DNA from 3 places in the Paenibacillus sp. FSL R7-0198 genome. Region 3 is predicted to be linked to each of the others. Evidence: riboswitches for the same ligand, from Rfam matches in the RefSeq annotation. Region 3 holds a riboswitch; each other region holds the start of a gene.
The links. Region 3 has a riboswitch for thiamine pyrophosphate ahead of MKY87_RS20295 (ABC transporter ATP-binding protein). Riboswitches for the same ligand answer to the same signal wherever they lie in the genome.
Positions count from the first base shown of each region.

Region 1 (5,150 bases), 260 kb from region 3:
TATGAATGTTGTGGTACAGCGTATCCGGCTCAAGCAGGAACGTACTGTCCAGAATCATTGCATCCACTTCCTGTGTAATCAGCCCAGTCTGAAGCGCTGTACCGGCACCCATCGAGAAGCCCCAGACAACCAGTTCCTGCGCACCACGTTGCTTGGCGAACTGGATCGCACCGAGCAATTGCTGTGACTCAGCTTTGCCACCTGTGGCTACAGCTTTGTTCACCTGTGAGGCGAAGCCATAATCGAACATGACCACGTTGAACCCAAGTTGATGGGCATAGTGTGCCAGGTCATACATGGGTACCCATGTTTCTTCACGATTGGCACCATAGCCGTGACTGAAAATAATCGTTTTGCTTGCAGCATTGTCAGCAGGTATATACCATCCCTGCATCGTCCGGCTGCCATCTGCTGCCGGGAACGTGATGTCTTCATACTTCATGTTCTTGGCCTGCATTGGATTGGAGAAGACCGGTGCTACAGTAGGATTGGATAATACCCATGCGATATAACCATGCAGTGCGATAAAACAAAACAGTAGAAAAAATACAACGGAGAGCAGCAACGCTACGATAATATGTTTGAACCGAATCAGCCTCGGTGATAGGGAAGAGGGCAGATCGGACACTTTTGTATGCAGCGGGGCTTCGCTCTGGGATGTTGGATACATGAATGCCCCTCCTTTGAAGTTCAGTTGAAGATAACAACGACATGAAAAGAGAATTGCGTTTATTTCAGAGCCTGCTTCAGAGCGATATCTTAATGTAATATATCTTTATCGTATGTTCCAGTATAGTCAAAGTCAATTGATTGAGGGCATTTGTTACGCAATTGTTATATAGTTCTTAAGATATATGGGTAACATTACCTTAGTGTGTAAATTACAGGGGATTAAGTCTTATAAAAAGGAAAAATTTACAGGTTAGCCTATTTTGATTTTGGCTCTTTTTGGTTTACAGATGAGACCGTTTCTCATATAATTTATGTAACCAAGTTTCATGTGATGAAACATGAGGAGGGCATTATGCCATGGAAGATCGCAAGTTAACCGTCCGGGCTGTGGAACGGGCGCTGGATATATTATTATGTTTTACCACACGCAGTGATCTGGGACTCACCGAAATTGCCAGCCAGATCGGCTTGCACAAAAGTACAGTGCACCGTTTGATGGCTACGCTGGAGGATCGAGGGTTCGTGATCCGTGATGCAGCAACAGAGAAGTACCGACTTGGCATCCGAATCTGGGAGCTGTCAGCTCATATGTCCCGCAGTGATGATCCCGCTATTCTGCTGCTGCCTGCGATGGAGCGACTGAGAGATCGATTGGGAGAGACCGTGAGTCTGTACCTGCGTGATGGGAGTGAACGGATACGGATTCAGGCTGTGCAAAGTGATCAGGCGATTCGCCGAGTCGCCCCCGTTGGTGTTAGACTCCCGCTGTCTGTGGGCGCTTCCAGCAAAGTTTTGATGGCGTTTGCCACGGACGAGGATCGTGAAGAACTGATGAACGGCCCGGAATGGCCGGTGTTTATTGATCCCGCGGTGTATTTAGCGCAAATGGGAGATATCCGGGATAACGGATATGCGACGAGTTATGAGGAACGTGAGCCGGGAGCTGCCGCGGTATCTGTACCGATTATGGATCGCAGAGGCAATATTGCAGCTGCGCTCTCGGTCTCAGGGCCTGTCAGCCGACTCTCGCAGGAGACATTGCATGAATACGCACCTGTGTTGAAGGATGCTGCTACGCAGATGGGGCTCATGTTATCCTGATGTTGAGGTGAGGTTTTTTCTCCAATTGAGTTAGTGTTCTGGAATATAAAGGTTGTTTTTATGTTCCGGTTGCGCTACTCTGTAATGGACGGCCCAACGGAGCCAGCTTCATTGAATATGAACGGCGGCTTATGTAAGCCGCAACTTACTAACGTTACTGGGGGAGTCCGAATTGTCCGGACTGAGACGGAATCGCATGAGATTCCGGACCCTTTGCACCTGATCTGGATCATACCAGCGTAGGGAAGTAATCGGCGATATGACCTCAACCACCTCATGATGTGACCCTTGTAGTCTCCGTTAAGGAGCTGATTGAAGGTGCATTATTGGTGATGGACATAAAAGTCGGTTCCTTCGGGGACCGGCTTTTTTATATACAGGGAACGGGCGATATAGCGCGGATTTTATGGGCTTCTTTTTCGATAACCTGCGGAAGTGGGCTTGGATGAGGAGGGAAGTCTTATAGATCGATGATCTGTGGCAGCCTCCGTCTGTTGTGAACTGTACATAAATAATGTCTCCTCTGGTCTGGTGTAGGATCGCTCTTTCTTCTCTGTGCTCTGGATGATTTGGGACAGGTGCGTAAGTGAGCTGATGACGATACCAATGAAACCAAGTGAACGAACACTGAGGAGGAGACAAGCGAACATGAGTACAGGAAACCAAACGGGACAACAAGCGATGGAACAGGAACATAACGGTCAGCAGGTGGGAAAAGAAACAGGAGCGGCCGGACGGGTTCAGCCTTTTCCGGGCAGCCGCAAAGTCTACATTCAGGGCTCACGGCCGGACATTGCTGTACCGGAGCGTGAGATAGCCCTTCATGACACGAATACTCCCCAAGGGGTGGAGCATAACGAACCGCTGCGTGTCTACGATACGAGCGGCCCGATGACCGATCCCGCATTTCATGCGGATATCCGTGCAGGTCTGCCAGCCCTGCGCACCCGATGGATCACAGAGCGCGGCGATGTTGAAGCTTATCAGGGCCGTACGGTTAAACCGGAGGATAACGGACTGAAGCACGGAGGGAAGAGAGCGGGAGCCGAAGAGTACCCTGGATTGCGTGGAAAACCGCTACGGGCACAGACAGGACGCTGTGTGACCCAGATGCACTACGCGAGGCAGGGAGTCATTACGGCAGAGATGGAGTTTGCCGCCATTCGTGAAGGCGTGGAACCGGAATTTGTGCGGCAGGAGCTGGCGAGTGGACGGGCCATTCTGCCATCCAACATCAATCACCCGGAGAGTGAGCCGATGTTGATCGGTCGTCATTTTCACGTGAAAATCAATGCCAACATCGGCAACTCTGCAGTATCTTCCTCCATCGAGGAAGAGGTCGAGAAGATGACCTGGGCGGTACGATGGGGATCGGATACGGTGATGGATCTGTCCACAGGCAAAAACATTCATACCACCCGGGAATGGATCATCCGCAATTCACCTGTGCCGATTGGTACGGTGCCGCTGTATCAGGCGCTGGAGAAGGTGAATGGCGAAGCGGAAGCGCTGACCTGGGAGTTGTACCGTGACACACTCATAGAGCAGGCAGAGCAGGGCGTGGACTACTTTACGATTCATGCAGGTGTACTGCTGCGTTATATCCCGATGACCGCCAAGCGAATGACAGGCATTGTGTCTCGCGGTGGGTCCATTATGGCAGCATGGTGTCTGGCACATCATCAGGAGAATTTTTTGTACACCCATTTTGAAGAAATCTGCGAGATTATGAAAAGGTATGATGTGGCGTTTTCGTTGGGAGATGGACTTCGTCCAGGCAGTATCTACGATGCCAATGACGAAGCTCAGATGGCGGAACTGGCTACGCTTGGGGAACTGACGCAGATCGCATGGAAGCATGATGTGCAGGTGATGATCGAAGGCCCGGGTCATGTGCCGATGCATAAGATCAAGGAGAATGTGGACTTGCAGATGGAGATCTGTAAAGAAGCACCGTTCTACACACTTGGGCCGCTGACGACCGACATTGCCCCGGGTTACGATCACATCACATCCGCCATTGGTGCGGCCATGATTGGTTGGTTCGGCACGTCCATGCTCTGTTATGTTACGCCAAAAGAACATCTGGGCCTGCCTAACAAGGATGATGTGCGGGAAGGGGTTATCGCCTACAAGATCGCAGCTCATGCCGCCGATCTGGCAAAAGGCCATCCACGTGCCCAGCGCCGGGATGATGCATTGTCCAAAGCGCGCTTCGAGTTCCGCTGGAGGGACCAGTTCAACCTGTCGCTAGACCCTGAACGTGCGCTGTCCTACCATGATGAGACGCTGCCAGCAGAAGGGGCTAAGGAAGCTCATTTCTGCTCGATGTGCGGTCCGAAGTTCTGTAGCATGCGCATTACGCAGGACATTCGTACCTTTGCGGCGGACAAAGGATTGTCCGAGAATGAGGCTGTAGCAGCGGGCATGCAGGAAAAGGCCGAGGAATATCGGACACGTTCCTAGGAGCGGGTACAGCGCAAGCTGGGCAGTCTGACATCGTTTGTAGGTGAGAATACTGCTATTATGTCGTCTGCTTCATCTTACTGATCAGCTTCCTGATACTTTTTATCAGCATTATGGTTGATTGTCTAGCAGATGTTTAATAAAATGAATGTAAGTAAACACCAATAAGAGTAGCCAGGCCAATGGCTACTCCTGCACAGCATTTGCGGTGGGTATTCCTCCGAGTGCAGCAAGTTCAGATGAAGTGACCCGTCAGGCCGTCAACCTGTGGCGGGTCACTTCTTTTTACGATCGATGTATGTCAGGAGCGCAATAATTAACATCGCGAACACGATTACGTCGTTAAAAGAGAAGTTCATAGGATCACCTCCCACTGGAGGCAAGCCTATTTCCCACCACAAATTGGCTGTACAAAGTGATTATACCATTTGAAATGCTCTTGTTCGAGAGCATTTTTATTTTGCAAAAGGAAGCAATATAGTAGTTTTCACATGATTTTAGCGATTGTAATATTTCACTCCAAACCCGCTACTACTATCGAGCCAGGCCCAAATTCTTCTCCAAATACGCGGCAAGCAATGCCAGCGGGCTATGGATCGGAATCCCGCTATCTACTGTAACCTGGGCAGCTGCGGGAGCCATAGACAGTTGGGCTGCCACTACCGTTTTACCCGAATACTGCTCAGCAATCTGCTGTAATCCTTCACGTACCGCTTCGAGATACCCTTGCTGATCTCCACGCATAATCAACTCAAATGTCCCAGGGATGCATACCGCTTCCGTCTGATATGTCTTGGCAACGTGTAGTTGCCCATTCTCATCCTCTTGCTGTAAAGCCTGGTTCACCCGTGCCATCGTGCCTTCAATGGTTGCAGGGTTGGTGAATGCTATGATGTAATCTCCTGCTACTC
Region 1 is NZ_JBBOCB010000001.1:4,412,740-4,417,889, forward strand. It holds gene MKY87_RS19250 (alpha/beta hydrolase) at 1-670, opposite strand, end outside; gene MKY87_RS19255 (IclR family transcriptional regulator) at 1,030-1,773, shown strand; TPP riboswitch at 1,923-2,036, shown strand; gene thiC (phosphomethylpyrimidine synthase ThiC) at 2,455-4,239, shown strand; gene MKY87_RS19265 (hypothetical protein) at 4,774-5,150, opposite strand, start outside.
Region 1: another riboswitch for thiamine pyrophosphate. It lies ahead of thiC (phosphomethylpyrimidine synthase ThiC); the one in region 3 lies ahead of MKY87_RS20295 (ABC transporter ATP-binding protein).

Region 2 (5,150 bases), 500 kb from region 3:
AATACCTATTATAGAGATTGAGATGTCCACCGCCATGACCTGACGGTGGATATTTTGTTGTAGCGTTACTCTGTTCTAACGAACCTAACACACGCTATTCCCCTCCATTTCCGCATGTTTGAAATCTAACGAATCCTAAAGACGTTATTGTAGGTAATTATCTAAAATTCAAGGTCTCGTTGCAGTTTTTCTGCATAATAACACCCCTGAGATTCGTTAGATTTTTCATTCCCTAAAAACTGGCCTAATAAGGTGTCCTCGATTCGTTAGCGCTGTTATCATGGTGGAAAGTGTCCTATCTTTGCCTCGCTGATCACCTTTCATTAAAGGTGAAAATACGATCTATTCATTTGCACAAGATTGCCCAGGAAATACTTTGGGTCTGGGTGAATCACACACTTTTGTTAACGACAGGCATTACGGGCCCGTTATCCTTGATGAATTTACCAAATACATATCGGACGAGTGGCCCCAAAATGATCAATTGATATGGAAGCGCCAGGCTGAAGTTACGAGCGATTGTATGAAGGTACGTACGGAGTACGAATGACCCACTTAATTGATCCGCGAGATATGCCGAGATCATTCCATACATGGACATAATCAGTACCATGCCAATCACCATAAAAAATGACATAGCAAGCACACCCAAAATCTTGTTGGACTTGTCGAAGGGCAAGGAGAATGCAATCTTTCTCGCCACAGGGCCAACAATGAAAGACTCCACCAGAAACGCGATGACAAAACATAATATGAATTGAAGCAGTATCTCAAGCGGGGACATCTTGCCGAGTAACCCACTGTGCCATAGATTGAAGAACATCATGACCAAGACCATTCCTGTACACATCATTAATCCGAAAATAATTTGTTCCTTCTTGCTTGCTGGCAATTCTCTCATCCTCTCTGTTTACCTTCGTAATTATAGAGATGAGGAAACCCTCCACATAAGTGAACATTATGTGAACATTTATGGTTTTTTCAAATTAAAATCCGATTTGACAACCTCGTAGTACAGCCCTATGATATCCCTTAAAATGGTAGAGAATTTACTACATTTGGAGGAATATAATTATGAGTTTTCAAAAGCGCATTGACCACGTCGGCATTGCCGTTCGTGATCTGGATACTACGCTTCGTTTTTATACGGAGGTTGTTGGATTGGAACTGAAAGACCGGGTGACGCATACGAACGGTGTCATTCAGCTCGCCTTTCTCGGCTTCAATGGAAGTAACGAGACTGAGATTGAGTTAATTCAAGGATACAGCGACAAGCTGCCTTCCGAAGGTACGGTACACCATTTTGCGATCCATGTAGATGACCTTGATTCTGAGTACAAACGCATCCAAGCCACCAAAGCCGTATTTATTGATGGAGAGATTATTACACTGCCTAACGGTTACCGCTATTTCTTCATCTATGGACCTGAAAAGGAATGGATTGAGTTCTTCCAGCGCTAAGAATTGGAGTTGATTTCATGAACATTTTAATTACTGGCGCAGCCGGGAAAATTGGCCGGGACTTGTCCCAACACTTGTCAGAAGCATATCACCTGCGACTAACGGATTTGAATATCGGCAGACTGCATACGTATCAAGAAACCGACCATGAGATCATGACACTGGATGTGACAGACCCTGAAGCCTGTCAGCATGCTTGCGAAGGCATGGATGTGGTAGTACATCTGGCGGGAGACCCTTCCCCGAATGCCGGATTCTATGAATCGTTGTTGGACATCAATATCAAAGGTACATTTAATGTATTCCGTGCAGCTAAGGACCAAGGTGTGCAAAGAGTCATTCTGGCGAGCAGTGCACAGACGATTGAGGGGTATCCCATTGATGCTCAAGTCTATCCGGACATGCCAACACACCCACGGAATTTGTACGGGGTTAGCAAATGTTTTGGAGAATCGCTCGCTTCCTATTTTGCGTATACCGAGGGTTTACAAAGTGTTGCGATACGTATAGGTGCATATGATGATTTTCAACCGGACGGACCAGCGCTGGAAGCAAGGGATATGAGCGCGTATATTAGTCCGGCTGACTTGTGTGATTTGATGTTCAAAGCCATTACCGTTACCAATCTGGAGCCCTTCACCATACTGCATGGGATCTCGAATAATCGGTTTAAACGATTGAATCTGGAAACCACTCAGAAACAGGTAGGCTATGACCCAAAATCCGATGCTTTTGCACTCAGTCAGATTTCCTTATATGATTCGCCACGATAATTAATGAAAATAACACATCCAAACAGACCGTTATACATATGTATAACGGTCTGTTTGATAAGTTCATACGTGTCCCCATCCAGTTCCTGACTGGACACGTTCCACCTGCTGGCCTATAATTACACCTAGTAATGCCCGTAACTTCATAGTTTCCCAGGGGAGTCGGAATTGGCCGGCTGAGAGTGTATCCCACCAAGATACTAACCCTTAGACCTGATCTGGATCATGCCAGCGTAGGAATCGGAGTATATCGAAATGGCACAGCCCTATGGCTGAACGCCACCTCTCTAACGCCTGCACGCGTCCCGGATTACGGGACGCTTTTTTAATGTTCTTTTATATAGCCAGAGAGCTAAAAAAAGTGACGTTATCCAGATCTCAACTGGTATAAATCTGTCGATTTATGCAAGATGATTGGATATGAAGCCAAGGAGTACCCCGTGCCACTCGGCCGGACATACCGAAGGAGAGAATCACAGATGAAATGGCGTAAAACAATGGGACTGCTGCTCTTGTGTGTACTGCTGGTGACTGTAGCCGCATGTGGCGGTAAAGAAGCCGCCCCCGTAGAGCAGAACGGCAACACAAATACAGAAAGCAGTAACGAAGGTGGCACTGCCGCCTTAAAGGATATTAAAGTGGTGCTCGACTGGACACCAAATACGAATCATACCGGCCTGTATGCGGCTGTAGATCAAGGTTTTTACAAGGCCGAAGGCTTAAACGTGGAGATTGTACAACCAGGTGCCGGTGGCGCGGATACGATGGTTGCATCGAACGAAGTGCCTTTTGGCGTAAGTTATCAGGAGAGTGTAACTCAAGCCCGTACACAGGGTGTTCCTCTCGTCTCCATCGCAGCAGTTATTCAGCATAATACATCCGGGTTCGCTGCTCCGGCGGATCGGAATATCAAATCACCGAAAGATTTTGAAGGTAAAACCTATGGCGGTTGGGGTTCCCCAGTCGAAGAAGCCGTGATGCAATCCATTATGGAAGGCGACGGAGCAGATGTATCCAAAGTGAAAAACATTAACATGGGTGACGCTGACTTTTTCACCGCAGTGAAACGGGACATTGATTTCGCGTGGATTTTCTACGCTTGGACGGGGATTGAAGCCGAATTGCGCGGAGAACCAATCGACATGTTATATGTGAAGGATTATTCAGATGCATTGGATTACTACACGCCTGTCCTCGTAACAAACGAGCAGACGATCCAAAACGACCCTGAGCTGGTGAAAGCATTTCTGAAAGCCACTTCCGAAGGATATCAATATGCCATTGATCATCCCGAAGACGCAGCGAACATTCTGATCAAGGCTGTACCGGATCTGGACAAGGAATTGGTCCTGGCAAGCCAGAAATGGCTTAGTCCAAAGTACACAGATGACGCCCCGCGCTGGGGTGAGCAAAAGCAGGAAGTATGGCAGAATTACACCGACTGGATGTTTAGCAAAAAACTGCTCGATGAACAGATCGATGTAAGCAAGGCATATACAAACGCGTTTTTACCCCAATAAAAATTGCTTAAGTTTAACTTTTTACACAAGAACGAAGAGTGCAGAACCCATCTGAAGAAACAAAGTGTTCGCCTTTATCCCCGGATTTCCCCATTGAAAATGGATTCAAGAAATCTGGGGATAACAGCGATCGGAAGAGGGTACTGCAATCGGAGTGATAAGTGTAAACCTGGTTCAATTCATGCAATTTATCACGAAAGGAGCCGTGATCTCTCATGGCAAGCACACTACTTAGCATTCAGGTTATTCCCAAAACGCCAAATGGCGAGAATTCTTATCCTTACGTAGATCGCGCCATTGAAGTTATTCAGCAATCCGGCCTGAAATATCAGGTGAACGCGCTCGACACCACGATGGAGGGAGAACTGGAGGAACTGCTCGAGGTTGTCCGTAAAATGCACGAGGTACTTGTGGAGGCTGGTAGCCCAAGCATCATCTCCCAGATCAAAATCGCCCATAGCCCTGCTGGCTTCAGCATGGATACCCTGACGGAGAAGTATCGCTAATGCATGCCTATTTCAAAAGTGTATGGCCGCCCATTGTGGCGGTTATTCTCTTTATAGCGATATGGCAGGGAGCCGTCTCCCTCTTCCATATTGAGAAATGGATGCTGCCTGCACCATCCGACATCGCCCGCGAAGCGGCAACCCAGGCCGAGCGGCTTGGCATGCACGCTTCCGCAACCATTCAGTTAACCCTGATCGGATTCGCGGCCGGCACCGCGGTTGGATTATTAATTGCGATGGTGCTGCATTTGGTCCCTTTTCTCAAGTCGGCCCTGTATCCTTTACTTATTCTTAGTCAAAATATCCCAACCATCGCGCTCGCGCCGCTCCTGTTAATCTGGTTCGGATTCGGGCTGTTGCCCAAGCTGATTACGATCATCCTGGTATGTTTCTTCCCCGTTGCAGTGGCGGCCATGGATGGCTTGACCCGTACTGACGCCGCGATGATGAACTATATGCGCATGGCTGGTGCGAAACGTCACCATATCTTCTGGAAGCTGGAGCTCCCCCATGCGCTGCCATCCGTGTTCTCCGGTGTCAAAATTGCCGCTACCTATAGCGTGATGGGTGCCATCATCGCCGAATGGATTGGTGCAGACAAGGGTATTGGTTATTATATGATGCTGCAAAAGTCGGCTTATCGCACGGATCGCCTATTCGTGGCGATCATGATTATTGTCGCGCTCAGCTTGCTGCTCTTCCTGTTCATTGCCCTGCTGGAGAAGCTACTCGTGCGCTGGCGGCCACAGAAGCGATAATAAAGAAGTAATCTGTATATTAGGAAGTGATGACCATATGAATCGGCAACAGGACGAACAAGTCCAGCCTGGACGAGGAGCAAGTGTAGTGGAGCCAACGCACGGTGAAAAGTTAAACTCGGCTACGCCTAA
Region 2 is NZ_JBBOCB010000001.1:4,173,245-4,178,394, reverse strand. It holds gene MKY87_RS18210 (hypothetical protein) at 392-901, opposite strand; gene MKY87_RS18205 (VOC family protein) at 1,075-1,461, shown strand; gene MKY87_RS18200 (NAD-dependent epimerase/dehydratase family protein) at 1,479-2,234, shown strand; TPP riboswitch at 2,380-2,492, shown strand; gene MKY87_RS18195 (ABC transporter substrate-binding protein) at 2,714-3,754, shown strand; gene MKY87_RS18190 (thiamine-binding protein) at 3,970-4,260, shown strand; gene MKY87_RS18185 (ABC transporter permease) at 4,260-5,018, shown strand; gene MKY87_RS18180 (ABC transporter ATP-binding protein) at 5,056-5,150, shown strand, end outside.
Region 2: another riboswitch for thiamine pyrophosphate. It lies ahead of MKY87_RS18195 (ABC transporter substrate-binding protein); the one in region 3 lies ahead of MKY87_RS20295 (ABC transporter ATP-binding protein).

Region 3 (5,150 bases):
GCTATCAATAGCATCAAAAGTAAATTCGCCATTGCGGTACTGCAAGTTATTCAATTGTTGTTCCGCCCCATCAAAATAGGCACGAACTACGAAATCATTTGCAGCCAGTTCGGAAGGTTCCAAACCCTCAGTAAAATTCAACTTTACACTTCCATTTGTAACTTGAATCCCTTTGAGTGTCGGATAGACTGTTCCTTCGTTATAGACTGCAACGGTTACCGGAACATTGATTTCGAAATCTCCATATTTAGCTTTTACCACTGTCGTACCATTGCCTTTAGCTTGAATCTTGCCTGAGTCAACAATGGCAATGGTGCTATCCTCGACATTCCATTCTGCAATGGAAGTGATATCTTTGATCGCTGAGGTAGCGATACCCGTGAATACGATCTGACGGGTCGAATCAATTGCTGAAAACTCTGTTTCTTGAGGTGAATAAACTATACTAGTCACTGTAGGATCTACCTCAATAGCTGGGGGGTGATTAAGTTGACTAAAATCAATACCTTCTACATTGACCAGAGCTGAAGATAATGTTCCCGCTCCAGAAAATTGTACGATTGCATTTAATATAGCCCGACTCACTACAGCACCATGGTTAATTTTAAACACTGTGTTCAATGCTTCTTGGAACACCTCAAGATTTTCAATGGTGGAATTATCTCCGAACTCCACTGAAACTTGTTCTGCATGAACCATTACAGAGTCGAAGCTTCCACTGAGCACTACCGAAGAATTATGGGGAATCGACTCTGCTATTTCAATCGGTCCGACATCACCCGTGGAGACATTCTGTACGATTGCACCAGATCTAATTTCAATCTGCTGAACATTACTTCCACCTTCAAGGACCAAACGAACACTGCCGTCCGCTTTGTCAACAATCACTGTTGCAAGAACCGAGTCCACTGCATGAATACTATTTGGTCCTCCGCCTTGAATCTCAGTCGTTCCCGTGACACTAACATTATCAAGAGTCACGTCACCGTTTCCTACGGACTCAAGTATCTTCAGCCTACCATTTATTTTGGTATTTTTTAGAACGACACCTTGAGAACTAATAGTTATATTTCCAGTTACATTACCAAGAGTATATGTACCTGGAGCAGAGAGATTATTACTAGGGGTTTGTTCCCCGCCTCCACTATTTCCACCATTGTTACTTCCGTTCCCTTTATCTCCGGAGCTGCTACCGCTATTTCCCTTACTGTTACCTTCAGAAGGTTTTGCTGTTTCAGGTTTTGCTTCATTTGAATCTTCAGTATCAATCTCTGTCTTGGCAGGAGCCATGTAACTATCATATGTAGACTTATTTGTCACAAACTCATATGCAAGTCTCGCTAGCGCCTGTCGATCTGCTACGCCTGATGGATTAAATTTTACTGTTCCATCTTTTTGAACTAATCCTTTGATAAAACCAGATTGATAGGCTAGTGTTACAGAATCTTTCGCCCAGTTAGATACTTGACCCAAATCTGAGAGTTGTGGTTTGAATGTTTGACTCGTTACATCTTGAATGTCCCAACCAAAGGCTCTAACAAAAAATACAGCCAACTCTTCTCTTGTCACATTTTTATTAGGCGAAAAGCTATCTTTGGAGGTACCTTGAGCAATTCCAGATTTGACAAGTGCACCTACATATCCGGCATACCATTGATCTTCCTTTACATCTCTGAATTGACTTACTTCGACATTATCAGGCTTTAAATTAAGCGCACCGACCATAATTTTTGCTAATTGAGCTCGTGTTACCGAATCGGAAGGTTTAAATGTCCCATCAGTAAATCCTGTGAGTATTCCTTGTTCTACTAATTTGGTTATTTCCGTTTTGGCATACGAATTATCAATGTCATTAAAAGAAGTTTTAGATGTAGCCACTTCTGCAGATACAGATAAATTGATAGATAACATAGAAACAATCAGCGACGTAGAAAGCATTAACGATAGTTTGTGATTAAACTTTTTCCATTTTGAATTCAAAACTAAAACACACTCCTCAGTAAGCTTCTGGTAGGCAAATCCAATAATATATGAATCTTTAGAACTAATTCACCTCCTAATCAATAGGATAATAATACCATGCAAATTCATAAAAACAAGATTAATAGACTATGATTTTACAAAAAAGTTGTTATCCTGAATTGATTTCAATTCTTATTATCTAAATAATTTCGCAATAAAGACAAAACGAACCTACCGAAACAAATATTTTCGGTAGGTTCGTTTTTAACTAAATTTATATATTCTAGGCTCCGAATCTCTGACGATAACCGCACTTTCGACACAACTCTTCCACAGCTTCCCGCTTGGAGAAACCATATACCAGATTGTTCGCTCGTTCACCCTCAATAATCTCCGAGAATGACTTCTCGTGCACATTACCCAAGTTAATTACACCCTCGCCATCGAGACAGCATGGAACTACCGTTCCATCTACAAGCACAGCTGCCTGCCCACGCAATGCATGGCAGAAGCCTTTGCCGTCATCTTCAGGTGCATCCAGACTTGGCCACTGGAACTCATGGTCCTGATTCAGATATACATTCGGGGCAATTTTGACCCCACTGCCTGGAACTACTTTTTCCTCAATGCGGAAGTCCAGATTGAACTCACGTTCCAATACTTCAAGAGTCTCCCGATTTCGATTCATCTGAGCATTTGTGAAGTTATCCTGTGTCAGATTCCACAGCCGGAATGAGATGATGACATTGTGCTTAACGGCCTCGTGTACAAAGGACAAAATATGACGCAGGTAACCGTCACGATCTGTTGAACCTTCATGCCCATCGAAGCTGTGCAGGGAGAAATTCATCTGTCGCAGCGCCGGTTTGCCAAGCAATTTATGCTGAGTCTTGGGCAGCAGTGTACCATTCGTTGTAATGTTCACCTTGAGTCCCTTCTCATGTGCGGAATCGAGCAACAAATCTATTTTGGGATGCAACAAGGGTTCGCCTTTGACATGTAGATAAATATGATTGGTGTGTGGTTTAACTTGATCCAGTATATTGTTGAAGACTTCAGGGTCAATGAATCCTTTGGCACGCTGTGTCTGCGGACAGAAGCTGCATGCCAGATTGCAGATACTCGTGATCTCAATATATACTTTTTTGAACGTTTTCAACTCGGGTCCCCATTCTGCTTCGGAGGGAGAACAATCCCGCCTGCATTTGTGATCCGGCCAATATGCGCCACCACTATTATATCGGGTTAGGGAGCCCAGGTAAATTGTTCAGTTGTTCGGGTCTGACTCCAAGTTCATCTCAACAATTCCATCATGCTGCCTCTTTACAGTTCATGTTCAAGTGATATATGCTGAACAGACAACTGCATATCTTGAACTTTTGCACTAGGGGAGCCTTGCGGCTGAGACGAATATGACTATTCGGACCCTTTGAACCTGATCTGGATCATACCAGCGGAGGGAAGTGGAGCGGCCTTTTAGTAAGCGGAATTTTTTCATGTATGTGAAGATAAATTGCGGATTTAACTTACAGACCCACTCATTTCTCCGGAAATGGGTGGGTCTTTTTTGTTCCTTTTGCAGAGTATAGGATGCCGTTGTTATTGCAGTAGTCTGACATCAAGGGGGTGAGGATCAGATGGATAACCATGTAACCATTCACAACGTAAGCTTTGCTTTTTCCGAAAAAAAGGATTCCCCTGTGCTCTCCAATGTGTCGCTTCAGGTTCAACAAGGAGAATTTGTCTCGCTCATTGGCTCCAGCGGATCAGGTAAAAGCACGCTCTTCAAGCTGCTCGCAGGCTTGCATGAGCCAACCGTCGGCACCATCGATATTGCTGACGTACCGCAAGGACAACGGCTCGGACGAGTCGCCTATATGCCGCAGAAAGACCTGCTGTTATCCTGGCGTACCGTCATGGAGAACTGCCTGCTGCCTGCCGAGCTGGCACCAGGCCGACAGGACAAGGACAAACTACGAGCCGATATCATCGCTGGATTGGCAAGGTTTGGCTTGTCCGGTTATGAGCAGGCCTATCCGGATGAGTTATCCGGCGGCATGCGGCAGCGGGTGGCATTGCTGCGTACCTTGCTTACAGGCGGGCAGCTCATGTTGCTGGATGAACCCTTCGGTGCACTCGACGCTTTAACCAAACGAGAAATGCATCGCTGGTTGTTGGAGCTGTGGAAAGACTTTGGACAAACCGTGCTGTTCATTACACATGACATCGAAGAAGCCCTGCTGTTAAGTGACCGTATCATTCTGTTAACTCCAGGAGGGCAAGGTCAGCAGTTGCGGGAGATGATGGTTCCTTTACCACGCCCAAGGCATTCGGACATGATCTACGAACCAGTTCTCGTGCAGATGAGGAAACAACTGGAGGAACAATTACATGCAAAATGATAGAACTGAGGTTAGCGTTTGGACGTGGTGTTCAAAGTGGCTCTCGAAGTGGTTTTCCCAATATGGTTTGTTTATTGTGCTCATGCTCTCTTTACTGGCGATCTGGGAAACGATTGTGCGTATGGGATGGGTTCCCTCCTTCATCATTCCTGCACCCACGGCCATCATAGGTTCACTGGTTGAGCACCGTCGTCTGCTGTTGACCATCCATCTGCCTGCTACCTTTATGGAGGTTGTTGTTGGTTTTGTCTTGTCCATAGTGACTGGAATTACGCTAGCAACAGGCATGCATATGAACCGATCGATTGAAAAGGCCTTGTATCCCTTCATCGTGATCAGTCAGACCATCCCGCTGATTGCCTTGTCTCCCGTATTTATCTTGTGGTTTGGTTACACGTTGTGGAGCAAAGTCGCCGTGGTGTTCCTAATCGCATTCTTCCCCATTGTGGTCAGTACCTACGATGGACTCCGCCAAGGCGATCCGGAGCAGCGTGAACTGCTGCTCACCATGGGCGCCAGCAAATGGGATATTTTTTGCAAACTCCAGGTTCCGCTGGCACTTCCCTCTTTTTTCTCGGGGTTAAAGATGTCCGTGGTGTACTGCGTGGTTGGGGCAACGATTGGCGAATGGCTTGGTGGCAGCAAAGGTCTCGGCTACTTCAGCCGCCGCATGTCCAGCAACATGAACACGGATGCGATGTTTGCCGCTATTGTGCTGTTATCCCTGCTTGGGATCGTTTTGTTTGTACTGATTGCCTGGCTGGAGAAACGGTTTAGCATACGGCG
Region 3 is NZ_JBBOCB010000001.1:4,669,654-4,674,803, reverse strand. It holds gene MKY87_RS20305 (S-layer homology domain-containing protein) at 1-1,980, opposite strand, end outside; gene MKY87_RS20300 (radical SAM/SPASM domain-containing protein) at 2,246-3,121, opposite strand; TPP riboswitch at 3,339-3,441, shown strand; gene MKY87_RS20295 (ABC transporter ATP-binding protein) at 3,600-4,364, shown strand; gene MKY87_RS20290 (ABC transporter permease) at 4,354-5,150, shown strand, end outside.